2 regions of the Actinobacillus indolicus genome follow, and region 2 is predicted to be linked to the other one. Evidence: riboswitches for the same ligand, from Rfam matches in the RefSeq annotation. Region 2 holds a riboswitch; the other holds the start of a gene.

Region 1 (15,580 bases), 430 kb from region 2:
GCTGAGAGCGAATAAGGGAGTGGTGCTGCTTCACTTTCCATTTTATCTTGATATTCGGTAACGCAAGCGGCTTGATCCGTGATACGTTTTACCACATTCTCAGCAAGTGGGCGAGAAAGCACCCGTCCATCTTCATCTTGATAATCTTCGCAGGCTTTACTTGGTTGCCATTGTGCTTGAAAACGTTCTTGGGTTTCAGGAACAACTACATTTGCCAACACTTCAAAATAATCTTTTGGGATAAAATTTTCGATCTCAAGATCCCGTCGAACAATCAAGCCCAACACGGGCGTTTGAACTCGCCCAACAGAAAGCACGCCTTTATAACCAGCCCAACGTCCTTGTAACGTATAGGCTCTGGTCATATTGATCCCATATAGCCAGTCTGCCCTTGCTCGAGCTAAAGCCGATGTAGCAAGCGGTACGAAATCTCGATTAAATTGCAATTTTTCAATCGCTTTTTTGACGGCATTAGGGTTGAGATCGCTAATCAAACACCGTTGAATTTGGGATTTACGTTCAGGGGATAAATTTAAGTAGCCAAAAACTTCGTCCACCAACAGTTGCCCTTCACGATCAGGGTCGCCTGCATTGACTAAAATATCCGCTTGCTTAATCAAACGCTCTACCACTTTAAACTGCTTGAGCGTCTCTTTTTTGGGGATCAGTTTCCACTGTTCAGGGATAATCGGCAAATGTTCCATTCGCCATATTTTGAAACGTTCATCATAAGCATCAGGTTCGGCTTGTTCTAACAAGTGACCGATACACCAAGTAACCACGTTGTCGTCGCCACATTGAATAAAGCCGTCCCCACGGGTATGGGGTTTCGGCAATACATCAGCAATCGCACGCCCTAAACTTGGCTTTTCTGCAATGAATAAACGCATAAGTTGCTTATAGACCTTGTGATGATAAGATCATTTGGCAAAGCTGTGGCGGTTGTGGAATGGTTTTTGCTTTTGGCGTTGCTGACGGCGGTGCAGGCTCAAACCAAGAATAAAGTTCTTCACCACAGCCATCGCCAGCAGGCACTGGGGCTTGATTTTCACAGTTCGCTGCATCTGCAGGGCAAGTTAAACGAACGTGGAAATGCGAGTCGTGGGCATACCACGGGCGAATTTTGCGTAGCCAGTTGCGATCAGTGCCAGCGGTATTACAGAGTTTTACTTTAATCGCTGGGTTAACAAAGATACGATCGACTCTTGGATCTGAAGCTGCAAGTTTAAGTAGCTTCGTATGGTTTGCTGTCCATAAACGTTCATCTACTACGTTAGTATTACGGTCAACCATAATGGTCGCTAAACCTGCTGGATTGCGAGCGGTTTCATCGTCCATCGGACCAAAACGTAGCCAAATATCTGCATCTAACCCCGTTTGATGGCTGGCGTGTCCAGATGAAAAACGCCCCCCAGCTGGCATCCCCATATCCCCAATTAAAATCGGTGGAATACCTGACGCTTTGGCATTTTTTGCTAAGGTTTGTAGGTAGCTTAATAATTGTGGGTGTCCGTAATAACGGTTTTTAACAGAACGAATCACTTGGTAGCCTTCGCCTTTTAATGCGAGCGGTTGAGCGCCGATAATACAGCCGTTGCTATATCCACCGATAGGTTGTGCTTGACCTACAACAGGCGTGCGAATTTGTTCCCATTGGGTTGAATATATATTCGCAGAAAAAACAGCTAAACTTGATAGAAGTGCAACTTTGATGAATTTCATATAACTTTCCTAAAACTAAAGCAATTTGCAAATTTCTATTCTAATTTAACCGCTTGTGAAAAGCAAAAAGCATCTGATATACCGACTTGTACAGAGTTTACTCATTTAATAATAAATTCTCCCTATCTCATAAATTCTATTTGACATCATCATAAGAAAAAGTTATTTCTATACACGTTTTTCGTTGCTTTACGAAAGAAAGTTATAATGAACATTATAGCGGGAGAGGCGCAACACTCAGATAGCTTATTTTAGGGAACTAGACCGTTTGAAGAATAAGTGACGGGAGTGATTGCCGAGGTGTGAATTCACTAGACTGGAATGATCATCGGCTGTGTAGGTTGAATCCCATCAGCTGTCGTTTAAAACTCGGTTAGTTTTAAATGGAGTGCTCTTAAATTTGTTTTTAACAAACCAAAAGTATCTCAAATAATTTCCTATCTCTTATTCCACCCTATAGTAACCATATATTTAATACATAGGAAATTTTAATATGTCTCATCTTTCTGTTGCTAAATTTGGTGGAACAAGTGTTGCAAATTTTGATGCAATGACTGCTTGCGCTAACATTGTGACCGCAGATCCAAATACACGTGTTGTGGTTTTATCAGCATCTGCTGGGGTAACCAATTTTTTAGTCGAATTAGCGAATGGCTGTGAAACCGCACGCCGTGAAGAAATTCTTTCTGCAGTACGTACTATTCAATACAATATCATTGATAAATTACAACATCCTGAAGCAGTTTCTAACGAAATTGATGCACTTCTCGCACACATTACTGCCTTAGCTGAATCCGCAAGTTTAGCAACCTCAGCTGCACTTACAGATGAATTGATTTGCCATGGCGAAATGATGTCGACAAAAATCTTTACTCAATTATTAAAAGAGCGTGATTTTCCTGCGGTATGGGTAGATGTACGAGATGTGGTGGCAACAAATAACCACTATGGTAAAGCAGCTCCCAATGATGAAAAAACCCAAGCACAATCAGATGCTGTGATTAAACCATTAATTGATGACGGAAAAGTCGTGATTACTCAAGGCTTTATTGGACGTGACGATGAAGGTAAAACAACAACCTTAGGTCGTGGAGGTAGTGATTACTCGGCAGCATTATTAGCGGAAGTCTTAAATGCAAATGATGTATTAATTTGGACAGACGTACCAGGCATTTACACCACCGACCCTCGAGTCGTTCCAGCTGCACAACGCATTGACACCATGAGTTTTAATGAAGCAGCAGAAATGGCAACATTCGGAGCAAAAGTATTGCACCCTGCGACATTACTTCCAGCCGTACGTAGTAATATCCCTGTTTATGTGGGCTCAAGTAAAGCGCCTGAACAAGGTGGTACATGGGTAACTCGTGATCCTCAACCTCGCCCAACATTCAGAGCGTTAGCATTACGCCGTAATCAAATTTTACTCACCCTTTCAAGCCTCAGTATGCTACATGCGCAAGGTTTCCTCGCAAATGTATTTGGCATTTTAGCAAAACACAAAATTTCTGTAGATGTAATTACGACGTCAGAAGTCAGTGTGGCAATCACCTTAGATAAAACAGGCTCGGCCTCTTCTGGTGCAGATATGCTATCAGAGGCATTATTAGATGAATTACGCCAATATTGCAATGTAAAAGTAGAAACAGACTTGGCTTTAGTCGCTATTATTGGTAATAACTTAGATTCACAAGCGGGTATTGCGAAACAATTATTTACTACTTTTGCGCCTTACAATGTACGCTTAATTAGCTACGGTGCAAGTAAAAATAATGTATGTACCCTTGTTCAAAATAGTGAAGCGGATGATGTGATTCGAGCTCTACACTTAGCATTATTTGAATAATGTATAATAAACAAAGTAAAAGCAGCTTATACGCTGCTTTTATTTTAATGTCGTCTTAAATTTTCACCATCTGACGGATGAAGACGACTAATAGCCCAAAGAAGAAAAACACAAAATGTCGCAGTACTGAAAAAAGTGTAACTAAAGGCTTTCTGTAATTGTTCAGGTGACATTTCACCAAAATGATAGCGATACAGGCTCAAAATTACTGCAGCAACAGCCACGCCAATACCACTCCCAACCTGCTGAACCATACTCAACATCGTAGCTCCAGAACCAGAATTACTCTGCGTTAAATCCCCTATACATAGCGTATTAATAGAAGTAAACATCAACGAAGTCACTGCACCAAAGCTCATAATAGTAAGAATAGTTAATGAGATAGAGCTTTCTTGCCCTAATAACCCCATAGCTGCTGTAGATAAGCCAGTGATAAGCGAAGCGACTAAGAGCGTATTTTTATATCCAAAACGATTTAAAATTGGTGAGGCTAGCGTTTTCATTAAAATAGAACTTACCGCTAATGGCGCAAGCATCCAACCAGCCATTTCAGCACTATAATGGAAAGAAACCTGCAACATAATTGGCAACAAGAAAGGAACAGAAAAAGTCACTAAACGAAATAATAAATTAGCGATTAGCCCAATCCGAAAAGTACGAATTTCAAAGAGTTCTAGTGGAAAAAGAGGTGATTTTACTTTTTTAGCGTGAAGAACATAACTCCATGTAGCCATGATTCCCACAAAGATGATGACTAATGCTGAAATTACATTCTCTAAACTCATGGAAATACGCTCTAATCCATAAGTGAATGCGACTAAACCAAAGGCAAGCAATACAAAGCCAACACTGTCTAACCGCGTTGTATCACCTTTTACATTCGGCATAAAACGGCTCGCAGCCCAAAGTCCAATGATCCCCATAGGTACATTGACCCAGAAGATCCAACGCCAAGAAGTATGGGTTACCAACCAACCGCCAACAATAGGCCCCATAACAGGCCCAATTAACCCCGCCATAGCCACTAAATTCCAAATGGCTAATAACTCTGATTTGGGTACCACACGTAAAATAGCTAGCCGAGCAACGGGCATCATAAAAGCCCCACCAATCCCTTGCATAATACGAGATAAAACTAGCATCACCAATGAATTGGACAAAGCACAGGCAATCGATCCTAAAACAAATAACACCACCGAAAAACGGAATAGGGTTAATGATCCAATGCGATCAGATAACCATGCAGTGAGTGGAATAAAGGTTGCGACACTTAATGCATAGCTAATAATAGCAAGTTGCATTTCAAGAGGTGATTCATTTAAGCTCTGGGAAATGGCTGGGAGCGCAGTATTCAGAATGGTGGAATCGAGCATCAGCATAAAAAACGCAATGGCAGTCGTCCAAGCTAATGCACGATAATTGGTCTGCTCTGTCATTTTCACCTCGCAATAAATTTGCAAAATTTTATAAAAATCTGACCGCTTGTAGAAAAAATTCAGGGCGTATAAAACGCCCCGAATGGTAATGATAAATTATTTTTGACGCATCGCTGGGAATAGGATCACATCACGAATGGATGGGGCGTTTGCGAAAATCATCGCTAAACGGTCGATACCTAAACCTTCGCCTGCTGTTGGTGGTAAACCGTGTTCAAGGGCGACGACAAAATCATCATCGTAGAACATCGCTTCATCATCCCCTGCTTCTTTTGCTGCAACTTGTGCTTGGAAACGTTCCGCTTGATCTTCAGCGTCGTTTAATTCTGAGAAGCCGTTACCGATTTCACGTCCGCCGATAAATAATTCAAAGCGGTCTGTCACTTCTGGATTTTCATCATTACGGCGTGCAAGCGGTGAAATTTCTGCAGGGTGTGCCATTAAGAAAGTCGGCTGAATTAATTGATGTTCTGCCACTTCTTCAAAAATTGCATTAACAATCGAACCTAATCCCCACGATTTTTGAATTTCAATGTTTAAGCCTTTGGCAATCGCCACTGCTTTGTCGAAATCGAGTAGATCGTCCATTGAAATACCGTTGCCATATTTCACAATCGCTTCGTGCATGGTGATACGTTCAAACGGTTTGCCGAAATCAAATACATATTCACCGTAAGGTACAGTCGTTGTCCCAAGAATATCTAAGGCTAATTTGCGTAATAATTCTTCGGTGTTATCCATTAAATCGTGGTAATCCGCATAGGCTTGGTAGTATTCGATCATGGTAAATTCAGGATTGTGACGAACAGAAACCCCTTCGTTACGGAAGTTACGGTTTAATTCAAATACACGCTCAAAACCGCCAACCACAAGACGTTTTAAGTAAAGCTCTGGAGCAATACGCAGGTACATATCCACATCTAATGCGTTATGGTGAGTGATAAACGGTTTCGCCGCTGCACCACCCGGGATCACCTGCAACATCGGGGTTTCCACTTCAATAAAATCTTTCTCTAAGAAGAATTGACGGATACCTGATACCACTTTTGAGCGGATAACAAAGGCTCGGCGAGATTCTTCGTTCGCAATAAGATCTAAATAACGCTGGCGATAGCGAGTTTCTTGGTCAGTTAAGCCTTTATGTTTGTTTGGTAACGGACGAAGTGCTTTAGTTAGCAGTTGTAATTCAGATGCACGAACGGTTAATTCACCTGTTTTGGTTTTAAATAGTGTACCTTTTACGCCGACAATATCACCTAAATCTAATAAGCCCACCGTGTTTTCATATTCACCTTCAGGCAAATTATCACGTGCAACATAAAGCTGGATCTGACCGCTTACATCTTGGATAGTAACAAATGTCGCTTTACCCATCACACGACGTAACATAATACGCCCTGCCACTACCGCAGGAATTTCTTTAGCTTTAAGTTCTTCGCCATCCACTTCATCATATTTTGCGTGAAGCTCTTCCGCTTTATCTTCTCGACGGAATGTGTTTGGGAACGGATTACCACGCTCACGCAATTGAGCTAATTTTTCACGGCGAGCGATCATTTCGCCATTGAGATCTAATTCTTGGTTTTCGACTTCTGACATTGTATTACCTTAAGATTTTTAAAAATAAATTCGGTTTAATTCATTTAAGTTTGAAAGGGCCAGATTATAAGCGATTTTGGAAGATTTTGGTAGAAAACAAGCGGTCACTTTCTTTGAAAAATTTGCAAAATGTATGATTGAACATTGAAAATATGACTAAACACTTTCTGTGTTATATGTGGCACTTGTTTGAATTGCAAGTGCCAACTGGAATACTCAATATTGTGATTAGCGATTAGGTGCGCATTGCGCTTTAAAGCGTAGAAGATGATCTAGCAATACGATAGCCATCATCGCTTCAGCAATAGGTACGGCACGAATACCCACACAAGGATCGTGTCTTCCTTTGGTGACGACTTCTACTGGCTGATTATGAATATCGACACTTTTACCCGGTACGGTAATGCTCGACGTTGGTTTTAGCGCAATATGCGCAATGATCGGTTGCCCTGAGCTGATGCCACCTAAAATACCGCCTGCGTGGTTTGAGCAGAATCCTTCAGGTGTCATTTCATCTCGATGCTCACTGCCCTTCTGTTCAACCACATCAAAGCCATCGCCAATTTCAACACCTTTTACTGCATTAATCGACATAAGCGCATGAGCAAGATCTGCATCTAAACGGTCAAAAACAGGCTCGCCTAAACCAACTGGTACCTGTTCTGCAATGACGGTTAATTTTGCCCCGATAGAGTTTCCTTCTTTTTTTAATTCTCGAATAAGTTCATCAAATTTTTCAACGGCAACAGGATCTGGGCAGAAAAATGGATTGCTATTGACTTGTTGCCAATCAATCTTTTCAATATCTGCAACGGTATTTGGATCAATTTTGACGGAGCCAATTTGTGATAAATAACCACGCACTTCAATGCCGAATTGCTCTCTTAAATATTTTTTAGCAATCGCCCCTGCTGCCACTCGCATTGCTGTTTCACGTGCAGATGAACGACCACCACCACGGTAATCACGGATTCCATATTTTTGTTGGTAGGTGTAATCGGCATGGCCTGGGCGGTATTTATGCATAATATCGCCATAATCTTGTGAGCGTTGATCGCCATTTTTGATAATTAATCCAATGCTTGTACCCGTCGTTTTACCTTCAAACACCCCTGAAAGAATTTGAACTTCGTCATCTTCACGGCGTGGTGTGGTGTAACGAGATGTACCCGGTTTACGGCGGTCTAAATCGGGTTGTAAATCCGCTTCGCTTAATTCCATATTAGGTGGAACGCCATCTACGATACAACCTAAGGCGATACCGTGTGATTCGCCAAATGTCGTGACTTTAAAAAGTTGTCCAATGCTGTTGCCTGCCATTTATTCGTTTCCTTATTTGAATGATTTAATGAGCCTTCTTTTTTCTTGTGGTTGGTGCAGATGCACATCCATTTGATTAAAGGCAATTTTAATGTGATGTTGGTTAAATAATTCCGTAATTCTTTTATAAAGGAAATTACGTGTCGCACTTCGATCATCAAGTTCTGGGACATACACGGTAAAATCATGTTCAATCCAACCATCGCCAAAGCCCATTAGATTGACATTTGGCGAGGGTTCTTCCATCACTTTAGGTGCTTCATTTGCTGCTTGATATAACAAGGAGCGGACTAATTCTAAATTTGCATCGGTACTGATCTTAATAATAATTTGTAAACGGGTAATCGTATTATTATAAGTCCAGTTAATAAAGCGGTCTGTCACAAAGGCTTGGTTTGGTAATACCACTTCTTTATGTTCATCATCGACTAAAGTCGTCGATCTTAAACGAATCCGTGTGATAACCCCAGTAAAATTCCCAACCGTCACTTTATCACCCACGCGAATTGGGCGTTCAAATAATAAAATAGTCCCAGAAACAAAGCTACCAAAGATTTCTCGTACTCCGAAACCCAAACCGACAGATAGTGCGGTAAATACCCACTGGATTTTGCTCCATGAAATACCTAAAGCGGTAAATGCGGAGATACTACCAAAACAGACAATAAAGTAAGTTAATACGGCGGTAATGGTATGGGGCGTGCCTTTTGAGAGTTTGATTCGGGAGAAGAAGGTCACTTCTAAGATCCCTTTGATATTTTTCACCAAGACATAAGTCACCGTTACATAAAGTACTGAGCGTAAAATATTGAGTAGAGTCACTGACTCCACCACAGTGCCTTTGGAAGTTGTTTCAACTTGTTCCCATAAAATCACGTTGTTGAGATAGTACGCAATACTGATGAGATCTGACCAAATTGCATATAAAGAAACAAATAAAACGACCCAGCCAATTAAATCAGCCATACGGAAAATTTGCTCATTCACCGTTGAGATTTTTATGACTTCTTCTGGTTTTTCTTTTGCGTCTTCTTTATTTTGTTCTAAATTTTGTTCTCTTAATTTTTCACGTTTTTTCTGTAAACGGCGATATGCCATTCGACGTGAAGAAATAGTTAAAGAACGATAAGCGAAATAACGCCCAAATACCCAAACGAGTGCGACTAAATAGGTTTTAATAATATGTTCGATCAGATAAACCGCGGTATAGTAATAACCTAAAATAATTAGCACAATCAGGGTAAGCGGTACGATAAAGAGCACAAAACGCAAAAGTTTAAATAAACTTACACTGCGTTTTTTGCCATCTTCTGTTTTCGCATTTTCATACTCTTGAATACCGCGATCTAATAATGGGCGAACCACAAAGGTACACAATGCTAATGCCACAATCGTTACCACTTGCCCTATTACATCGTTGGTAAATCCAATCACCTCAACTTGAGAAAAGATGGAGGACACAAGAAGTAACACCACGATCCATACGGATTGTTTAATAATACGTTGGAAAATTTCGTTACTGGTTTGTGGCATTCCAAAATGGCGGTAGGCTAATCCATTTGGACGTAATAACGATAAAACAGTCGCAAAGAAGAGCCAATAGCCAAAAGCTTTGGTCACCCAAACGGATGCTGCAAGCGGATCTGGGAAGAAAAGATAGAGTACAATGGTTGCCACCGCTAAAAACATAAGCCCACTCGGTAAGGCTAATACAATTGTCCAAAACATTGCCTCTGGGGAATGCCAGTGGCTGTCATTTTTAAGTGTATTAATCTGACTTCCGAGAACCGCTAATCTTTCTTTTATGGCTGGTTTTTTCCATAAAATCCCACCATAAATGAGCAATAGGATTGCGATAAATGCCAATGTTGAAGGTAAGTTCTGCCCTAAATTTTCAAACCCTAAATAACGGGTGAGCATTGCTACTTCTACAATCGCTTGCTTTGGAAAGGTTTCTATCCAAGAAAGATCAATCGGATTATTACTTTGAACCCAAAAGCTTTGCTGTTGTAATTGATTTTGTAAATTATCACTAATGGTAATAATTTGGCGCTGTGTTGCCTCAATTTCATTTGAAAGATTCAGTTGTAAATTTAAGGTTTTAATCAAATCTACAATGATTTTTTCACGTTCCGATAAAATATTCGTTAACGTTTTCTTTTCACTGTCATCAAAGAGGATTTTATTTGTTGTTTCTAGCTTTGAAATCACATTATTGATGTTGTACAACTCATCACGTTTCTGTGATAAATCAAAGATTTCTACACGAAGATTCGCAATATCGTTCGCTAGTCCTTTAATCAAGCTGTCTGTCGGTAACGCCTGTTTTTGTTGATTGATAATGCGAGAAAGCACAAGCGTACCTTGAAGCGCACTGATCTGCTCTTCAATGTTACGCTGAGTTTGAATCAAACTGTCTAAGACATTTTTGGCGCGTAGATTATCTCTTGAAAGCGAATTGGACTTCTGTGTTTGTTCTACTAAAAATTGGCTAAGATCCGTGTTGATCGAGAGCTCATCATGAATCACAGGATTCTCAACCTTATTACTCGCTTTCAGTTCTTCTGCCTGCTTTGCCTGTGCTTCATAGGCTTTTAAACGGTTGGCATTTAAGACTTCTTGTAAATCCGTTAATTGCTTTTGTAGCAGTTGCTGTTTTAGGGTTAATTCAGATCGTTTTGCTTCATCCACAGAGAGCAATAAATCGACATTTTGGCCTAAATAAAGGTTATATTTATTATTGGCCTCGATAAATTTAAGCTCAGCATTATATTTATCAATTAATGATTTACTGGCTTTACTGTTGTATTTCCAACGGGTTAGCTTTTCTGCTTGTTGGTTATTTTCTGCCGTTTGCTTACGGGTTTGTTCTGTCGCAGAACGATAGCTGGTTAAACTTGCATTAACTTCATTAAGGGCAGTTTGTAATTCATTGAGTTCTTGATGAATACTATCTTGTTTCTTTTCTAATTCTGCCGTTTCAAATTGTGTAAAGCTGTTGTTGTTTTCTTTAAGATCATCGGTCAACTTACTGATACTTTGTTGATAAGTCGCCAAGGCTTTAGGGGCATTAGCCACTTTACTTTGTAAAGCCTCTAAATCTTGTTCTTGTTTCTTCGCTTTTTCGAGAAAGCTCAATGCACCCTCTAAGTTTTTTGCTAATTGAGCATATTCTCCAGAGGTGTCTGCTTTAACCGAATCTAGCTGTACTTTTAGATCATCGGCTGAAATAAAATCTTCAGGGGCTGACTGTACCGCCACTGAAAATAAATATAAACACAGTGCTAACCAAAATGATTTCTTAAACATGGTGATCTCTTATCTGTTGTGCTACATAAGCTTTTATTTGCTGTCGGGATATTTTTATCCCACTTCCTTGCTCAATCTCTCGACTTAATGGTAAATATCGAATGGGTTGTTTAAATTTTTCTAAAGAGTGATTTGCAAAATATTGTAATGAACTGACCGCTTGTAGATTAAATGGTTCGCTGAATTCTACAACTGCTACAGGGCGTTCACCGAATTCTTTGTCAGAAATCGGCACAATAAATATCTGATGAACCTGCGGATGTTGTGATAATGTTCGCTCGATCTCTTCTGGTTGAATGTTTTCTCCCCCAGAAATAAACATATTATCTAACCGTCCAAGCACTTCTAATTTGCCATCCCGATTCCAACGCCCACGATCCTTGGTGGCAAGCCATCCTTCTTGATTCGTCAAAGGTAAAATGGCACCTTTATGCCAATAACCTAAAGCCAGGCTCTCTCCTCTTACCCAAATTTCTTGCCCAACAATTTTCACTTCCCTATTCATCAACGGCTTACCAACATTATCTACATCGTTTTTTACAGCACAAATAGTGGAAGCCATTTCTGTCATACCGTAACCCGCATAAGTCGTTATCCCCTGTTGTTGAGCTTGCTTAATAAGCTCTTGAGGGATGGATGCCCCACCTAACAAAATGTGTTGTGAGACTTTTTTCTCTCCTAGCCATGCTAAATATCGTTGTAATTGTGTCGGAACTAAGGATGCATGGCTAACCTGAGATAGCATCGAGTACACATTTTCTTTCTTTTCTGTGAGATATAATGTCGCGCCTTGTGATAACCAACGCCATACAATCCCCTGACCTGAAACATGGAAAAGGGGTAAGCTTAATAGCCAAGCACTCATTTCATTAAATTGAATAAAATCGCAAACACTTCGAGCATTCGCAAGATGTTGAGCGATAGAGTGAATAATCGCCTTGGGTTTACCCGATGAACCTGATGTTAAGGTGAATGTTGCTGGGCGTGAGAGAAAATCGGGCTTCGATTCGAGGTTACAAGCGGTCAGATTCTCCCCGATTTTTGCAAAATCCTGATCGGTCATCAAAACCTGAATATGGTTGTCGGATAACACTTGTTGGCGTTGTACGGCTGTCATCGCAGGATTTAGCATCATGATCTGTCTGCCACTTTTTAAACAGCCTAGATAACAGAGCAATCCAACAAAACGATGATTTCCTGAATAAGCGATCATCGGCTGATTTTTTGCAAAAAAATCAATTAAAGTGACCGCTTGATCAATAAGTAAAGCCAGATCTTGCCAAGAAAGTGTAGCAGAAAGAGAGGAAAGCAACGTAGAATCTCCTTTTTCCCACACAATCGATCGCACTTGAGCTTTTTTTTCAGCCCAATAATCTATGGGAAATACAGGAAATGCTACGCTAGACATAGAATATTAATTAAATTGCGCTTTAATACGTGCCACTAATTCTTCAGGTAATTCCATGGCATTCATTAATGCGCAAAGAATAATGCCCTTACGTTCCGTGTTGTTATTGGTAATGACCCAAAATGGCGAATCAGGAATTTGTTTTGCTTTAACGCTCGATCCCGTCGCTAAAATAGTTTGCTCATCACGAGCAAAATAAATGCGTTCGCTACCTTGCACATTTTCCGTAGCATGAGCAAATCCTTCAGGATCGGCACGGTAAATTGCGGATAATAATTGTAAAAAGCGATTTACACCTTTTTTTTCATTGATAAAAGCACTCGAGGCTAAGGCAAATTCAATTTGTTTTACGATCTTCTCTTGCTGATTAAGTGGCTGTTTTTTCTTTGGTAATTTCGCAAGATCTTTTAACTCATTAATCATATTTTCTTGCACAAGTACAAATGGCTGTGGTGATGCAGGTAAACGTAATAAACGACGTAAAATATCTGATGCACTTTCACCAATAGACTGAGTTCTGCTTGCAATATAGTGGTATAATTCATCATCAACTTCGATTGTTTTCATCTTGTCCCCTAAATAACTTGATTCCAGAAAAATTCTAGGCATTATACGCATTTCCGATCTTTTTGACAGGATCTAAACACGATATTTGGATAAAATTTAGATAAATTATGGCAGAAAAAATGTTCCTTCATCATCAATTTCAAAAAGCGATACTTCCACAAGATAATCAAGCTCAAACGATGGTCTTTATTCATGGTTTATTCGGTGATCTCAATAACTTAGGTGTGATTGCGAGGGCCTTTGCAGAGCAATTTAATATTCTAAGAGTGGATTTACGTAACCACGGACAATCATTCCATTCCGATGAAATGAACTATACCTTGATGGCGGAAGATCTGCGAGATCTCCTTATCCATTTACAGCTCAGTAATGTTATTCTCGTGGGGCATTCCATGGGGGGAAAAACGGCGATGACACTCGCACACATTACGCCTGAATTGGTTGATAAACTAATCGTGATTGATATTGCGCCTGTGGCTTATCATCTTCATCGCCATGATGATATTTTTGCAGGATTATTTGCGGTTAAAGCGGAGAAACCGTCAAATCGACAAGAGGCGAAATCAGCGATAGCGAAAGGGATTACCGATGAGGGTATTCAGCAGTTTATGTTGAAATCTTTTGATCCACAAAGTCCAGACTCTTTTAAGTTTAATTTATCAGGGCTAAAACAAAACTATGCAAACTTAATGGGCTGGCAATCGGTTTTTGTCGATAAGCCGACTCTCTTTATCAAAGGTGCGCTGTCTGATTATTTGCAAGATAAAGATACACAAACAATATTAGCGCAATTTCCAAAAGCTCGATCTTTTGTCGTCAGTAATGCAGATCACTGGGTTCATGCAGAAAAACCTGATGCTGTCATTCGAGCTATTCAGAAGTTTTTATCTTAAACAAAAAATCCTCTGATTTTTTTCTAAATCAGAGGATTTTAGCATTTTACTTATTTGACCAGTTTTAAGTGCGAACTTTTTTTCTTCACTGGCGCTTTCTTTTCTACACTCGCCTGTTTGGTTTCTGAGCGAGCCAAATAGCTCTCAGCCATGTAATAAGGCTCTTCCTGAAACATGACACCGTCACCATTTTCTTGTGCATAAATCGCTTCTGCTGCACCAAATGGAATGTAAATATCACGTAACATACCTTGGAATCGTGCACTAAAGCTAATAAATTCATCATTGACAATATATTGCCCAATAGAACGAGGCGATATATTTAAAATAATTTTACCCTCTCGCACAAACTCCGTAGGCACATCTACATCTGGATATTCTGCATTGACTAAAAGGTAAGGTGTATTATCGTTATCAATGATCCAGTTGTAATAAGCGTGATAAAGATAAGGACGTAATGCTTTCATTAATCTTTATCATCCATTAGATTTTTAGGCACACTTCCGCCAATTGACTGCACAAAACTTTCTCTTTTGAAAACACGGCTCATATAAGCTTTAACTGCTTTTGCACCAGCCCCTGTGAATTCAACACCTAAGCTACTCATTTTCCAAAGTAGTGGTGCTACATAGCAATCCACTAAACTAAAATCTTCGCTTAAAAAATAGGTTGAATCTGCAAATACTGGGCCTAAAGCGAGTACTTCTTCTTTGAGTTGATTTAACGCTTTTTGTGCTTCAGGCGTAGTTGGGTCGCGATCAATAAAATCCATTAATGAATACCAATCATTTTGGATTCTATGCATATTAAGGCGACACTGAGCGCGTAATACAGGATAAACAGGCATCAGTGGTGGATGTGGGAAACGTTCATCTAAATATTCCATGATGATTCGAGCATTGGATAAAACCAAATCACGATCAACTAATGTTGGTACTGTTCCACGTGGATTGACTTCAACTAAATCTTCAGAAATAGAGCCGGGTGCTATATTTTCAATTTCATAAGCCACGCCTTTTTCTGCCAAAACAATTCGTACTTGATGACTGTAAATATCTGTTTTTGATGAAAAAAGTGTAGGCACTGAACGTTTATTCGCACTTGTCATTGATTTCTCCCAATAAAAATTCTTATCAAATTTAATCTTACTATTCTAGCATATCTAATCATATCGGGCATAGTCCTATTTTCTACACCAATACAATTCAGATAATTCCTTAAATTTTATCAACTTATTCATCTAATTTTGCATAAAACTTTTGACGCTCCAAGCTAAACAGTCTAGGATTTACATACTTAATTTTATCTACCAAGAGGAAATGTAAATGGACAGTAACAAAAAGCAATCTTTCCAAGACATGTTGGATTATGTACACCTATATCGCTTAAAAAACAAGCTATTAAGGGAAACCGCTGATAATGATCGTAAAATTCGTGATAATCAGAAACGTGTGTTACTTTTAGAAAATCTCAATCAATA
Region 2 (15,580 bases):
AACGGTGTTACCTAAAGTAGCAAGTAGTACAGCAGCTAACGCAATTCCTGGGAACGCCATAAGAATATCCATACAGCGCATAATCACTTCATTACCTAGTTTGTCGGCTGTTGCTGCGGTTGCACCAAGGATACTTCCAAGTACAATCGCAAGTCCCACTGCACCTAAACCGATAAAGAGAGAGGTTCTTGCACCGTAAACCATACGAGAGAAAATATCACGACCCAAGCGGTCAGTTCCGAAGAAATATTCACTACTTGGCGCTTGTACAGGTCTTAAGGTTTGTAATGGATCATAGCTTGCTACCGCTGGTGCAAAAATAGCAACCAAAGCAATAAAGACTAAGAAACATAAGGCGATTTTTGAACTGGTTGGTAAGGCTCTAAATCTTGCTCCGCCTGAAGCAAGTCTATCAGCTAATCCTTGGCGAAACATTATAAACTCCGAATTTTAGGGTTAATTAATAAGTACAGAATATCCACAATGATATTCACCAATACAAAGGTAAATGCGATAGTTAAGACTACCCCTTGAACTAGGTGTAAATCGTGATTTACGATACCGTTAAAGATGAGTTTTCCCATACCTGGTAAGTCAAAAATCTGCTCAATAACAACTGCACCACCTAATAAGTAACCTACACGTAAACCTAATACGGTCACAGGTGTAATTAAGGCATTGCGTAATACGTTATGACGAATAACGGTTGAATAAGGAACACCATTACCAATCGCAGTACGAACATAGTCCTTGTCCATTTCTTCTACCATTGATGTACGCACAACACGAATAAGTGATGCACACACAGGGATAGCTAATGCGAGTGAAGGTAAAATCATTGAGTTCACATAACCACTGACACTTTCACTAAATGGGGTAAAACCGCCAGATGGTAACCAATCTAATTCAAGAGAAAACCACTGAATTAATAAGATACCTAACCAGAATGAAGGTGTCGCAACGGCTGCTACAGAAAGTAAACGAATAACTTGATCTGCGAAACGATCACGGTAAAGCGCAGCAACAACGCCGAGCGAGAAAGAAATGATCGCAGCAAGGAACACACCAATAAAGGTAAGTTGTAAAGTTAATGGGAATGCTTTACCGATAAGTGATGTAATTGGCTGTTCTGGCGGTGTTGTCATACCAAAATCGAGCACTAATACATTACCGATAAAACGGAAATATTGCACAATGACAGGATCATTTAAGCCGTGTTGTTCACGATAAAGCTCTTTTGCTGCTTCACTTGCACTTTCCCCTAGAGCAACTGTTGCAGGATCTCCTGGTGTAAATTGTAAGATAATAAAAACTAATGCACTAACGCCAAGCATCATAATGGGGAGAGCCATTAATCGACGTAGTAACAGACGAAGTACGATTTCCATTTTTTTCTCCGACTACAAGAAAGGTTAGTGGGATAGGTTATAGTTATATAAAGAACAAGCGGATAGATTACTCAAATAATTTGCAAATTTTTAAGTGAATCTCTCCGCTTGTGAAAATTTCCAAAGGAAAGACCTCTATTCCCCTTCATAGCGAAGGGGAATATGATAGATTATTTACGGCCGACACCGATAAATGAAAGACCTGTTGTTGGAATTGGTTGGAATCCATCTAGAGATTTATCATTCCAAGCGGTCGGTAATTTACGGTGAACGATCGGATAAAGTGGAACTTGTTCAGCAATGATGTTAATTGCTTTTTCCCAAGCTGCTTTCGCATCTGCTGGGGCTTTCGCTTTAATTGCTGCATCAAGTAACTCTTGTAATTGAGCATACTCAGGTGTGTCAGACCAGCCAAAACGTTTTTTCGGCCATACATCACCACGGTACCACCAGCTTAATAATAAGTCTAAGTCATTACTAAATACTGATGGGTCACCTGGTGCCATAACAACTTCATATAAGCCTTTATCTACGTGGCCGCCATATAATGCGCCAGATTGTAAGTGTTGTAAGCTTACTTTAACACCTGGGATTTTATTCCAAGATTCAAGGACTAACGGCGCACATTCTTTCACCCAAGAATGGTCAGTTGAAAGTAATTGGAACTCTAATTTATCAAGACCTGCTTCTTTTAATAATGCAGCTGCTTTTGCTGGATCATAGTCATATTGGCTAGCTGCTTTAACATAGTCAGGGTGTGTATCTTGTACATAAGACGTTGCCGCTTTTGCATTACCAAGGAATACCACATCAATAAGTTTTTGTGTATCCAAACCATAGTGCAATGCTTGACGTACTTTTGGATTATCAAACGGAGCTTTCTTACAGTTAAACATTAAGAATAATAAACCGAATGATTGCACAGATTCGACAGCACCTTTACGTTTTAAGCGCTCTGCATCTAAATATGGAACGCTTTCCATCGCTTGTGTACGGCCAGATTCTTGAGCTGTTACACGAGCAGCATCATCATTGAGTAAGAACCAGCTCATTTTCTCAACGCGTGCAGGATATGGGCCGTTGTATGCATCGTAAGATTCAAACACAATACGGTCATCTTTCACTGCAGAAACGAATTTATATGGACCTGAACCCACTGGGTTTGCATCGAATGTGGTTTGACCAACAGCTTCAACAACGTGTTTAGGAACGATTTTCACGATACCTAAACGAAGTTTGAAGATAGAGAATGGATATTTAAGTTTAAATTCAACCACTTTCTCATCAACTGCTTTTACAGATTCAATGAATGGGATGAATTGTGCAAATAAAGATGCTTTCGCAGGATCTAAAACACGCTCATAAGAGTAAACAACGTCCGCTGTTGTGACTGGTTTACCATCGTGGAAAGTTGCACCATCACGAAGTGTCACACGCCAAGTGACATCATCAATTTGTTCAGGTTCTTTCGCAGCCAATGCTAAGTATGGTTGGCGAGTTGCAGGATGTAAATCTACTAAACCTTCAAAGAAGTGCATATTCGCAGCGAATGATGATGCGCCACTTGATGTAGCTGGGTCAAAACCTGTTGATAATGGATACGCAATACCCGCCTCGATTGTTGAGCCTTTTGCAGGCGCTGCATACGCTTTAGAAGCGAAAGAGCCGATTGAGCCAGAAAATGCAAGACCAGCACCAACTCCAGCTACTAACTTCATAAAGCCACGGCGAGATTCATTGTGTTCAAAATGTTTAGTCATATGAGACTCCTTGAGTAGTGTCGTTTTCATTGAATGGTTGCGTGTACTACAACACACTTTAAACAACCACAAAGTTTCGCATTTAATTTTAATTTTGAAGTGTTTCTATCAAAATTAAAACTAAAAATGGATTGAAAACATCATAACACTAACAAAAGTGATGTCAACATATTGTCAAGATAAGTATTTACATTTGTGATCTACTTCACGAAATGAAGGAGAGATAAACTAATTATCAGGTTGATATCCATGATCATCGAAAGCGGGATTATTTGCCCCAGCTTTCGCTAACTGATCACAAATTTCATTCTCTCGATGGCCTGAATGCCCTTTAACCCATTGCCAATCTACTTGATGGCTAGACATTGCCTGATCTAATGCTATCCATAAATCTTGATTTTTTACGGGAGTCTTATTACTCGTTCTCCAATTATTTTTTTTCCAATTAAAAATCCATTTTTGGATACCATTTTTCATATATTGGCTATCACTATGTAAGCGTACCTGACACGGCTCTTTTAATGCATTTAAAGCATCAATCACCGCTCGCAATTCCATGCGATTATTCGTAGTCAAATAATATCCTTGAGAGATTTGTTTTTCCTTGCCTTGATAGCGTAATAAAATACCAATACCACCAGGACCTGGATTTCCCAAACAGGAACCATCCGTAAAAATTTCAACTAATTTCATCATTATAATAAAGATAAAGGGCAAAATTGGTTGCTATGCCCTTTTTTATTTAACAAGCGGTTAGATTTACACCTTATTTTACATGACTACCGTTTTATTTTGATAGACGAAAACTCTGTCCGCTAACACTAATTCTAATGCTCGGCTTAATACTGTTTTTTCCACATCACGTCCCGCTCTCATCATAGCATCAGCGGTATAGGTATGGTCAATATTAATCACGTTTTGCATAATGATTGGGCCTTGATCAAGCTCATTATTAATAAAGTGTGCTGTTGCGCCAATAATTTTAACACCACGTTCATAGGCTTGTTGATAAGGTTTTGCACCAATAAATGCAGGTAAGAATGAGTGGTGAATATTCACAACACGATTTGGATAACGCCCTACAAATTCCGGATTCAATACGCGCATATATTTGGCTAACACAATATAATCAGGCTCGTACTGATCAATTTTTTCCGCGAGCAATTTATCATGCTCTACACGTGTTAACCCTTCATGACTGACTAAATGGAATGGTACTTCAAAGCGTTCAGCTAGACTACGTAACGTATCATGATTACCAATAACAGCAGCAATTTCAACATCTAAACCACCATAGTAGGTTTTCATTAAAATATCCCCTAAACAATGGGCTTCTTTTGTCACTAAAATCACAATACGTTTCTGTTTTTGTGTAATTAATTTATAACTCGAACCTTCTGGTAAAGTAAATTGTAAATCTGCGAGTAATGTTTGATCGTTAAAAATACCTTGTAATTCGGTTCTCATAAAGAAACGTCCAGTATCGCTATCGACAAATTCACTATTTTTAACAATATTTAATTGATGCTTATAACAAATATTAGTGATTTTAGCGACTAACCCTGTCGCGTCAGGACATTCCGTTAAAAGGGTTTTGTTTTCTACCATATATTTTCTATTACCTATAAATATAATGATTAAATAAATATGACTTAGTAAATAATCTAATAAAAGAAAACCCACACCAATGATGTGGGTCTTTGTAATTATTTTATCCGTACTTAGATTGCAAAATCAGCTAATGATTTGCCTGAATTTAATGCCAGCTGGATTTCACGAGGAGTTCTTCCTTGGCCTGTCCATGTTTTTTCATTGCCATTTGCATCAACATATTTATATTTAGCAGGACGTGGAGCTCGAGGTTCACGTTTTTTACGCTCGACTGCTGAGCCAGAAAGTAATAATACAAGTTCTTCTGCAGAAATGCCATCTTGTGCTAATAAATCCTGATATTTCTTTAATCCAGCTAAGCGTTTCGCATTTTCTGCTTCTTGAGCTTTAATTTCTTCTTGTTTTTCTTCAATAACAAGAGCGATTTTTTGAGCAATAGATTCTAATTGCTCTAAAGATGCTTCTCGAGCTAAAACGCGTAAACTACGAATATTAGATAATGTTTTTAATAAATCTGACATTCTTTTCTCCTAAAGTTATTTTAATATTTCATTTCTCTTTCAATAAAATTGAAACCACCGTAATTATCATAACCTAATCTATTTTTTTGGTAAATATAAAAACACATTTCTTATCTAAATTATCCAAAGATCGGATCTCACATGAATAAATTATCGCTAGTTTATTCATTATTTCACATTTATCCTATTGGCAACTGCGATATCTTAATGTAATCTAGCAAAGTCCTACAAATTGTAGAGGTGCGACTGCAATAAGTATTCTTTTGGAGTGGAAAACGATGAAAAAAGAAGAAAGGGGTAGCCGCCGAAATCAATTAAGCGTCATCTTAGTTGGTTGGTATCGTTATCGAAAGGAACGATACTGTCATAGCATAAGCTATGGAGTGCTACTGTTAGGCTGGGTACTAGTTTTTCTTCCTTCCCTCCCTTATCATCTTTTACTCTTTTCCAGTGTAAATTTTCCAGTAGATCTCTTTCTTTGTTTGGCAATTTTATTTTATAAAAAACAATCTTAGAGGTTTTATGAATCTAGTTGATTATTCAAGTTCAATATGGTCAGTTGTGCCTGCGCTTTTAGCCTTACTACTTGCCATTATCACACGCCGAGTGATTTTTTCCCTAAGCATCGGTATTATTGTTGGTGCAATTATGCTAGCTGGTGGCAATGTTGTTGATGCATTTATTCATCTCAAAAATAGTGTTTTTTCACTTGTTTATAAAGAAGAGGGAATAAATGCTAATAATGTGAATATTATTTTATTCCTACTTTTACTCGGTATTTTAACTGCCCTATTAAGTATCTCAGGAAGCAACAAAGCATTTGCAGATTGGGCCCAACAACATATCAAAGGGAAACGCGGTGCAAAATTAATGGCTGCTGCTCTTGTATTTTTTACCTTTATTGATGACTATTTCCATAGTTTGGCTGTAGGTGCAATTGCAAGACCAGTAACTGACAAGTTTAAAGTTTCTCGAGCTAAATTAGCCTATATCCTTGACTCTACTGCCGCACCAATGTGTGTTTTAATGCCTATTTCAAGTTGGGGAGCTTATATTATTACCTTAATTGCAGGGTTATTAGCAACTTACGGAATCACAGGTTACTCTCCGCTAGGCGCATTTATGGCGATGAGTGCAATGAATTTTTACGCTATTTTCTCTATGATTTTAGTCTTTGCTGTCGCCTACTTCTCCATCAACATTGGCTCAATGGAAAGATTTGAACAACTTGCAGAAAACACATCAACGCCAGAAGATGAAATCCCTGTATCATCAAAAGAAAAAGGGAGTGTTCTAAATCTTATCTTACCAATTATTACGTTAATCATCGCAACAATTTCAATGATGATGTATACCGGTAATCAAGCATTAGCAGCCGATGGAAAACCTTTTGATGTCTTAGGCGCCTTTGAAAATACCACAGTCGGTATTTCATTAGTTGTCGGTGGATTAAGTGCATTGGTTGTAGCAACGGTATTGATTGTTTTAGGTCGAAAAGTCAGTATCAACGATTATATTAAATCTTATGCTATTGGCTCTAAGTCTATGCTTGGTGCTATCACTATTTTATTCTTCGCTTGGACAATTAATGGTATTGTGAGCGATATGCAAACGGGTAAATATTTATCAAGCTTAGTTGCTGGCAATATTAACCCTGCATTTTTACCTGTTATTTTGTTTACCTTAGGTGCTGCAATGGCCTTCTCTACAGGAACAAGCTGGGGAACATTCGGTATCATGTTACCAATCGCTGCTGCAATGGCGGCCAATGCTGAGCCAGCACTATTATTACCATGTTTATCTGCGGTAATGGCTGGTGCAGTATGTGGTGACCACTGCTCACCGATTTCAGATACCACCATTCTGTCATCTACAGGTGCGCAATGTAATCATATGGATCACGTTACTTCACAATTACCTTATGCGATAACTGTCGCAGTTGCTTCGGCAGTAGGTTATTTAGTGCTTGGATTTACAACCTCTGCTCTACTCGCTTTTGCAACAACAGCTGCAGTTCTACTCGTTCTTATTGTAGTATTTAGATCGAAAGCAATAAAAGCTTAATTTCTCAAAATAAACAAGCGGTCTGTTTTGGTAAATATTTTACAACAACAGACCGCTTGTCTATATAAAACGCTTGCTAAGGCTGAATAATTTGAGACGGTTCCAATGTTGAAGCATCTGCGCCGAATAACAACCTCACCGCCATTGCAGTTCGAGCAAAAAATTCTCGAATACGTACTTTATAATGCCCTTCAGGATATTTGGCCGCAAAACAAATTGCATCAATATTTTTAAATTTTGCGATTAACAATGCTCTTTCACAATGAAATTGCTGAGAAATAATCGTAAAGGCATTAAGACGAAATACTTTATCTGCACGAATGATCGAATCTAACGTATTATATCCCGCATAATCTTGCTTAATATTCTGTAATGGAATCCCCATTCTACGCATATCCGTCGTCATCATTTTCGGTTCATTATAATAGGCGGTTTTATTATCTCCACTCATTAATAAATAATGTACCTTATTACTCAAAAATAAGGACTTTGCTGCTTCCAAACGATATTTATAATATAAATTCGGCGCACCAGACAAATAAAACTTAGCCGTACCTAAAACAACTGCATATTCTCGTTTCGGGATTTTCTCGGCATCCGTATAAATTTGATCTTTAACCCAATATCCAGTACCAAAATCAATCGCAAGCATCAATATAAAAATCACAACAAATAACCTGAATATCGGTCTTACAAGACGTGACAACCCTTTAGACAGTTTTTTCAAAAAACTCCCTTTTTCATTTGTCTGTTGCGATACTTGTAATTCTTCCATTATGTCCTATTTTTGCACTTGCTTTGCTTCCACATGAGTAATATAAATTGTTGCCCCAATAATAATCGCCGCTCCTAACCATAGCTTACCCGGTGGCACCCAGTTAAAGACAAGCCAACCTGCTAAAACGTTCAATGGTAACTTAATAAAATCAAACGGCTGAATATAAGAGGCATCAGCAAGATTATAGGCTTTAGCCACCGCAAGCTGTGCTAATGCCGTTAAAAAACCTAATAAAATCAAGAAACCAAAATCACTAAATGACGGCAAACTAAATCCTTCAGGGCTTAAATTCGTCAATGCAATCAACAAGTTAAATGGAGTAATTAGAATAAATAGATAGGCGACCATTGTGGTTGGCGAATCTTCACTAGACAGTTTTTTCACCATCAACGAATAACACGCCCAGAAAAATGCGGCAGCAACAGGCAATAACACTACCCACTCAAAATTTTCTGACCAAGGCTCTAAAATAATCATTGCCCCCACAAATCCCAAGAAAGTCGCAATCCAGCGTTTTGTATCTACTTTCTCTTTCAAAAATAGCCCAGAGCCAATAGTCACAAACAGTGGCGATGTCATCAACAACGCAATCCCCTGCCAAATGGGAATAGGATAAGCCAAAGCCATTGTCCAGCATTGAATACCGATTGCCGATAAAAACACCCGAAAACAGTGCTGACCAAAATGTTTCGTTCTTAACGACTGAAAAAAGCCCATATTTGCCATACTTGGCATTAAAAAGACAAACGCAACAAGGTATTGCACCAGAGCAATAACACTGGCATCAATCGTTGAAACGGAAGTTAATTTAGGAATAAGCGTATTGACACAAGCAAATAAAAAGCCTGCGGTAATAATTGCAATAGTGCCTTTGACGGGGTGGTGGTGTGACATAACTACTTAAAAATGAAAAATAAAACAAATTGTTAGCATAGCCTAGCTAAGGGAAATTGCAAGCTTGATTTTAAAAATCTAAACATATCGATATACAATCAAATGTATAACGAAATAATCTCAACCTAAAGCGTTATCGTCTAACTTCCTGAGCAATTTGATAATCGTCAAAACTTCATCAACGGAAATCTCTATATTCCCTACGAATGACTTAATCGGGTCAATTTTCTATTTTGTGGGGAAATTATATGAAACATCAATCAGACAGCAGCCATTTTTCGGCGGAACGACGTTCGTTTCTCAAAGGTGGTGCTGCGTTAAGTGGGGCGGCACTTGCAGCAAGTGCTGTTCAAATTCCAATTGCAAAAGCGAACCCAAAAACAACCGCTTCTACGGCGAATGAAAAACTTGTTTGGAGTGCTTGTACCGTAAACTGCCACAGCCGTTGCCCGTTGCGTATGCACGTTCAAGATGGCGTGATTAAATATGTAGAAACCGATAATCTTGGTTTAGACAATTACGGCGATTTCCACCAAGTGCGTGCTTGCGCAAGGGGACGTTCAATGCGTCGTCGTGTTTATAACCCCGACCGTTTGAAATACCCGATGAAACGGGTTGGAAAGCGTGGCGAAGGTAAGTTTAAACGTATCACTTGGGACGAAGCCTTTGAAGAAATTGCGTCTAATTTAAAACGCATTATTGCTCAATACGGCAACGAAAGCCTTTATTTGCCGTTTGCCACAGGCACATTAGGAGCAACAGTTGCAGCATCTTATCCGCCACCACGCAGTATTTCCAGCCGTTTTATGAACAGTATCGGCGGTTGTCTAGGGCATCACGGCACTTACAGCTACGCTCAAATTTTTGAAGCTATTCCTTATATGTACGGCAGTAACGCAGGCAATAGCCCAACGGATATTGAAAATTCCAAGCTCGTGGTCTATTTCGGCAATAACCCTGCGGAAACCCGTATGAGTGGCGGTGGTGTGACTTACCTTTATCAACAAGCGGCGGAACGTTCGCAAGCTAAAACCATTATGATTGATCCACGTTATAACGACACTATTGCAGGTCGTGGCGAGTGGATCCCGATCCGCCCAGGTACAGATGCGGCATTAGTGGAAGGTATGGCGTATGTGATGATTACCGAAAACTTGGTCGATCAAGCCTTCCTTGATACTTATTGTATCGGTTATGACGAAAAAACCTTACCTGCGTCAGCAAAACCGAACGCTCACTACAAAGCCTATATTTTAGGACAAGGGGACGATCAAACGACAAAAACTCCAGAATGGGCAGAAAAAATCACCGCTATTCCAAAAGAGCGTATTATCAGCCTTGCACGAGAAATTGCGACCACAAAACCTGCTTATATCTGTCAAGGTTGGGGGCCACAACGCCACGCCAACGGTGAACAAGCCGCCCGTGCTATTGCCATGTTAGCCTGTTTAACAGGTAACGTGGGGATTAGTGGTGGCAACAGCGGATCTCGTGAAGGTTTCTATACAATGCCGTTTGTGCGTTTGCCTGTGGGCGAGAACCCGATTAAAGCAAAAATTCCTATCTTTATGTGGACAGATGCCGTAACTCGTGGCAAGGAAATGACCGCTTTAACCGATGGTTTAAAAGGTGCAGAGAAGCTCAATCAGCCGATTAAATTTATCCTGAACTACGCAGGCAACTGTATTATCAATCAACACTCAGACATCAACCGTACCCTAGATATTCTGCAAGATGAAAGTATGCTCGAAATGTTGGTGGTGATTGATAACCATATGACATCGACCGCAAAATGTGCCGATATTCTCTTACCAGACTGTACTACTTCAGAGCAGATGGACTTCTGTATGGACGGTTCGGCAGGCAATATGGGCTATGTCATTTTTGCAGATAAAGCGATTGAACCACAGTTTGAATGCAAACCCGTCTATGAAATCTTGGCAGGCATTGCGGAAAAAATGGGGGTTAAAGAGAAGTTTACCGAAGGCAGAACCCAAGAAGAGTGGTTACGCCATCTCTATAAACTTACTCAAGAGAAAAATCCGTTCTTCCAACAGTTCAGTTTTGAAGAGTTTAGAGAAAAAGGCATTATCAAACAGAAAGATCCTGCTGGACATATGGTGGCGTTTAAAAAATTCCGTGAAGATCCTGTGGCAAATCCACTCACCACCCCATCTGGCAAAATTGAGATCTACTCCGAACGTTTGGCCAAAATCGCCGAAACGTGGAAATTGCCTGAAGGTGATGTGATTAGCCCATTGCCTATTTATGCTCGTCAATTTGAAGGCTGGGATGATCCGAAGCGTGAGCAATATCCGTTACAGCTTGTCGGTTTCCACTATAAATCCCGTGTTCACTCAACCTACGGCAACGTCGATGTGTTACAACAGGCTTCGCAACAATCCGTTTGGATCAACCCGCTTGATGCCGAAAAACGTGGCATCAAACACGGTGAAATGGTGCGAATTTTCAATGATCGTGGTGAAACGCGTGTAATGGCGAATGTCACACCGCGTATTATGCCAGGCGTAACTGCAATGGGTGAAGGGGCTTGGTATATGCCTGATGGAAAACGGGTGGATCATAACGGTAGCTTTAACGTCTTAACGACGCAACGCCCGTCGCCATTATCAAAGGGCAATCCACAACATACGAACTTAGTTGAAATTGAACCAGTGGTGAAGGGGTAATAAGCTATGAGTAAAAAACAATACGGATTTTACATTGATTCGCAACGTTGCACAGGCTGTAAAACCTGCGAACTGGCGTGTAAAGACTATAAAGATTTAACCCCTGATGTGAGCTTCCGCCGTATTTACGAATACTGCGGTGGCGGTTGGAAACAACAGGGCGATGCGTGGACGCAAGATGTATTCTCTTATTATCTGTCGATTTCCTGTAACCACTGCGACAATCCCGCTTGTGCGAGCGTTTGCCCAAGCGGTGCAATGCATAAACGTGAAGACGGCTTTGTGGTAGTTAATCAAGAAGTTTGTATCGGTTGTCAATATTGCTCAATGGCTTGCCCTTATGGTGCGCCACAATTTAACCAACAACTCGGCAGAATGACCAAATGCGACGGCTGTTTTGAACGAGTTGAACAAGGTTTAAAACCAATGTGCGTCGAATCTTGCCCATTGCGTGCGTTAGATCTATTACCGATCGATGAACTTAAAGCAAAATATGGTGAAATTCGTGATGTCGCCCCGTTACCAGATTCGAGCTACACCCAGCCGAACATTGCATTGCGTTTAAATAACAACGCCAAACCGACCAACTATCAAGGCGGTTTCTTAGCCAATCCGAAGGAGGTATAAAATGGGTGCTGGATTACACGAATTACCCTTAGTCTTTTTTACCGTACTGGCTCAAACAGTTGTTGGGGCATTTATTGCACTTAGCTTACTGCTTGCGACAGCACAAGGTAAAACAGCAGCAAACAAAATCCATTACATTATGACAGCCCTTTGGGTATTAATGGCAATCGGCTTTATTGCGTCTACCACCCATTTAGGTTCACCTGAACGAGCATTTAATGCATTAAACCGTGTTGGTGCATCGGATTTAAGTAATGAAATCGCCACTGGCTCACTATTCTTTGCCCTTGGTGGTGCTTACTGGGTATTAGCGGTTAGCCGTTATTTGCAAAAAGATCGCCCAAACTTACCGCTTGTTAGCTTTGTTTCATCTATTGAACACAAACTACCAACAGCGTGGCAACCGTTGGGGCGTGTAGTTGTTGCTATTTCAGGTTTAATTTTTATCGGGGCAATGGCAAAACTCTACCTAATCCCAACTGTGCCAACGTGGAATAGCGTCTATACGCCAGTATCGTTTTTCTTAACGGCTGTATTAGCTGGTTCTGCTTTGGCAGTCGGCTTATTACAAGCGGTACGTTGCGGTGAGTATTTACAAAAAAGCTTGGTTGGTATTGCAATCGTTGGGGCGATTGCCACTGCAATTAGCACCTACTTGAACTATCAATATCTCTTAGGGGTAAAAACGGCGATCTTCACTGCATTAGATCTCGTACCTGATTATCTCACTATCACCTTTATCCGCTTTGGATTGATTATTGTCGGTATTGTCTTATTGCTAGTAGCACTGAAAAAACGCACTGCACTCATCAGCTTCAGCGGATTTGCGTTAATCCTGATCGGTGAATTACTCGGTAGAACCTTGTTTTACGGATTACATATGACGGTGGGATTGAAAGCGTTAGGGGGTTAACAGACATAATGTTTCTTTAACTTACCTTCCCCTGTTTATGGGGAAGGTAGATAGAAAATCTAAGATCTAAACTGACTTGGCGAACAGTGATAATACCGCTTGAATGTCTTGCTAAAATGCGCTTCTGAGCTATATCCCACCTCTGCTGCGATTTGTTGGATACTTTTTTGGCTGTATTTCAACAAACTCTCCGCTTTCTGCATTCGTAGTTCCGTTAAAAATTGCCCTGCCAACATTCCCGTTTTCTCTTTAAACTGTTTAATGAAGGTCGCCCTTGACATTGCACAACGCTCAGCAAGACTTTCCATTGTCCACTCTTGAGCTGGATCTTCTAACATCGCATTGACCGCATAACTTAAACGGTTATCTTGCAATGCCGCTAAAATGCCTTCTTTTACCTGATGATGCGCTAAATAATCACGAATTAAATAGGTAAATAATACATTAGATAAAGCATTTACAACTGCTTTACCGCCTAATGCTGGCGTTGCCTCTTGGCGCAATATGGCTAATAGCGACAGAATAGAATGATTTTCCGTAGAGAGATACCATTGTGGTAAAGAAATGAAAGAACGAGACAATGAGCTGGAATAATGAAAATAACCACAAAACATTTCAAAATCATGTAATAAGTGGTTGTTTGCACACAGTGTAAATGCACCATACTCCTGTTGTATATCAATTCTCAACGGATCTGGAGCAGCTTCAACCTGTTTCTCTATAATGTGTGCTGAACCATAAGGTAAGAAGAACACATCCCCTTCCTTAAGGTGATAGCATTGTTCTTCCAAACGTAAACAGCACTGTCCTTTTGAAATAATGTGGAACACGCCTAACAGATCTCTATTTTGTGGGTGGTTTAATTGCCAACTGCCATTAAAACGGCATAATACATTGATTTCTCCTTTAATATTGGCAAATTCAATTAACCTATCTAAATAGTCCATTTTACCTCCCCTTTATAATGAATAATAAGCTGATCATATTAAACAAAACAGGAGTATAAACAGATAAAAACCGAATAAAAACAACTTATTTGTAAAAAATTAGTTAAATCTGACCGCTTGCATTTAGCCATTTAAAAATCTAGACGTTTAGATGTCTAAAATTTCTTGACGAAATTATTTCCTATTCGTAAACTTGAAGCTATTCAAAGACAAGCGGTCGCTTTTTTACCGTTTTTTGCAAGGATTTTTATGGCACAGCAGATTACTCTTTTTGATGATATTCCCCTTGAGCTTGCTTTAGGCGGAACACTTTCGCCTATCAATGTCGCTTACCAAACTTATGGCACATTGAACGCTGAAAAAAGCAATGCTGTGCTGTTGTGCCACGCCTTAACGGGTGACGCTGAACCCTATTATGCACCGCCTGCGGATAAAGGCTGGTGGCAAGATTTCATCGGTGCAGGATTAGCTTTTGATACTGATAAATACTTTTTTATCTGCTCGAATGTGCTTGGCGGTTGCAAAGGTACGACTGGTCCTTCGTCTATTAATCCACAAACAAACAAACCTTACGGCAGTCAATTTCCTGTTATCACAGTACAAGATATTGTGAAAGTGCAAAAAGCCCTGATCGATAAGTTGGGCATTACCCAGTTACAAGCGGTTGTAGGCGGTTCTTTTGGTGGAATGCAAGCGACACAGTGGGCGATTGATTATCCGGAACAAGTGAGAAATGTGGTTAATCTCTGTTCTTCGCTTACTTTGAGTGCAGAAGCAATCGGCTTCAATCACGTTATGCGACAAGCGGTAATAAACGATCCCCATTTTAACAACGGCGATTATTATGGCAGTACTCCCCCAGATAACGGCTTAAAAATTGCCCGAATGCTTGGTATGCTCACCTACCGCACCGATGTACAACTTGCCAAAGCCTTTGGGCGAGAAGTGAAACAGACGGGAACGATTTGGGGTGATCATTTCCAAGTAGAATCATATCTCAGCTATCAAGGGGTCAAATTTCTAGATCGCTTTGACGCCAACAGTTACTTACGCCTGTTAAGAGCTTTAGATCTCTATGATCCTGCTTTAACCTATGCAAACGAGCAAGAAGCACTCAGTCGCATTAAAGCGAATTACACCCTTGTTGGTGTAACGAGCGATCAACTCTTTAAACAGATTGACCTACATAAAAGCAAACAGCGTTTAGAAAATGCAGGCATTGCCGTCGATTTTTACGAATTTCATTCCGACTTTGGACACGACGCGTTTTTAGTGGATTATCCGTTTTTTGAAGAGATGATTAAGAAAGGGATTGCGAAGTAATTAAACGCTTTTCAACCTATTCGGCAACACTGACTGAAACAGCTCTCGGCTTTTCAGCGGTGCT

Evidence for each region. Region 2 has a riboswitch for lysine ahead of EXH44_RS09530 (Na+/H+ antiporter NhaC family protein). Riboswitches for the same ligand answer to the same signal wherever they lie in the genome.
Region 1: it holds a riboswitch for lysine, as region 2 does, so the genes downstream of both, lysC (lysine-sensitive aspartokinase 3) here and EXH44_RS09530 (Na+/H+ antiporter NhaC family protein) in region 2, are expected to answer to the same signal.

What each region holds. Positions count from the first base shown of each region.
Region 1 is NZ_CP038145.1:92,355-107,934, forward strand. Features, by position in the region: gene EXH44_RS00415 (DNA topoisomerase III) at 1-890, opposite strand, end outside; gene mepA (penicillin-insensitive murein endopeptidase) at 898-1,722, opposite strand; lysine riboswitch at 1,938-2,124, shown strand; gene lysC (lysine-sensitive aspartokinase 3) at 2,216-3,568, shown strand; gene EXH44_RS00430 (DHA2 family efflux MFS transporter permease subunit) at 3,613-5,004, opposite strand; gene lysS (lysine--tRNA ligase) at 5,101-6,603, opposite strand; gene aroC (chorismate synthase) at 6,832-7,923, opposite strand; gene mscK (mechanosensitive channel MscK) at 7,936-11,232, opposite strand; gene menE (o-succinylbenzoate--CoA ligase) at 11,225-12,640, opposite strand; gene seqA (replication initiation negative regulator SeqA) at 12,647-13,207, opposite strand; gene EXH44_RS00460 (alpha/beta fold hydrolase) at 13,315-14,100, shown strand; gene EXH44_RS00465 (ClpXP protease specificity-enhancing factor) at 14,151-14,567, opposite strand; gene EXH44_RS00470 (glutathione S-transferase N-terminal domain-containing protein) at 14,567-15,208, opposite strand; gene EXH44_RS00475 (DUF496 family protein) at 15,426-15,580, shown strand, end outside.
Region 2 is NZ_CP038145.1:1,911,252-1,926,831, reverse strand. Features, by position in the region: gene EXH44_RS09560 (dipeptide/oligopeptide/nickel ABC transporter permease/ATP-binding protein) at 1-435, opposite strand, end outside; gene EXH44_RS09555 (ABC transporter permease) at 435-1,388, opposite strand; gene EXH44_RS09550 (ABC transporter substrate-binding protein) at 1,559-3,148, opposite strand; gene rnhA (ribonuclease HI) at 3,377-3,844, opposite strand; gene purU (formyltetrahydrofolate deformylase) at 3,920-4,756, opposite strand; gene EXH44_RS09535 (H-NS family histone-like protein) at 4,870-5,280, opposite strand; lysine riboswitch at 5,508-5,677, shown strand; gene EXH44_RS09530 (Na+/H+ antiporter NhaC family protein) at 5,803-7,344, shown strand; gene EXH44_RS09525 (SanA/YdcF family protein) at 7,421-8,119, opposite strand; gene EXH44_RS09520 (DMT family transporter) at 8,126-9,016, opposite strand; gene EXH44_RS09515 (DMSO/selenate family reductase complex A subunit) at 9,265-11,706, shown strand; gene EXH44_RS09510 (DMSO/selenate family reductase complex B subunit) at 11,713-12,333, shown strand; gene EXH44_RS09505 (DmsC/YnfH family molybdoenzyme membrane anchor subunit) at 12,335-13,246, shown strand; gene EXH44_RS09500 (helix-turn-helix domain-containing protein) at 13,306-14,193, opposite strand; gene metX (homoserine O-acetyltransferase MetX) at 14,443-15,516, shown strand; gene recO (DNA repair protein RecO) at 15,517-15,580, opposite strand, start outside.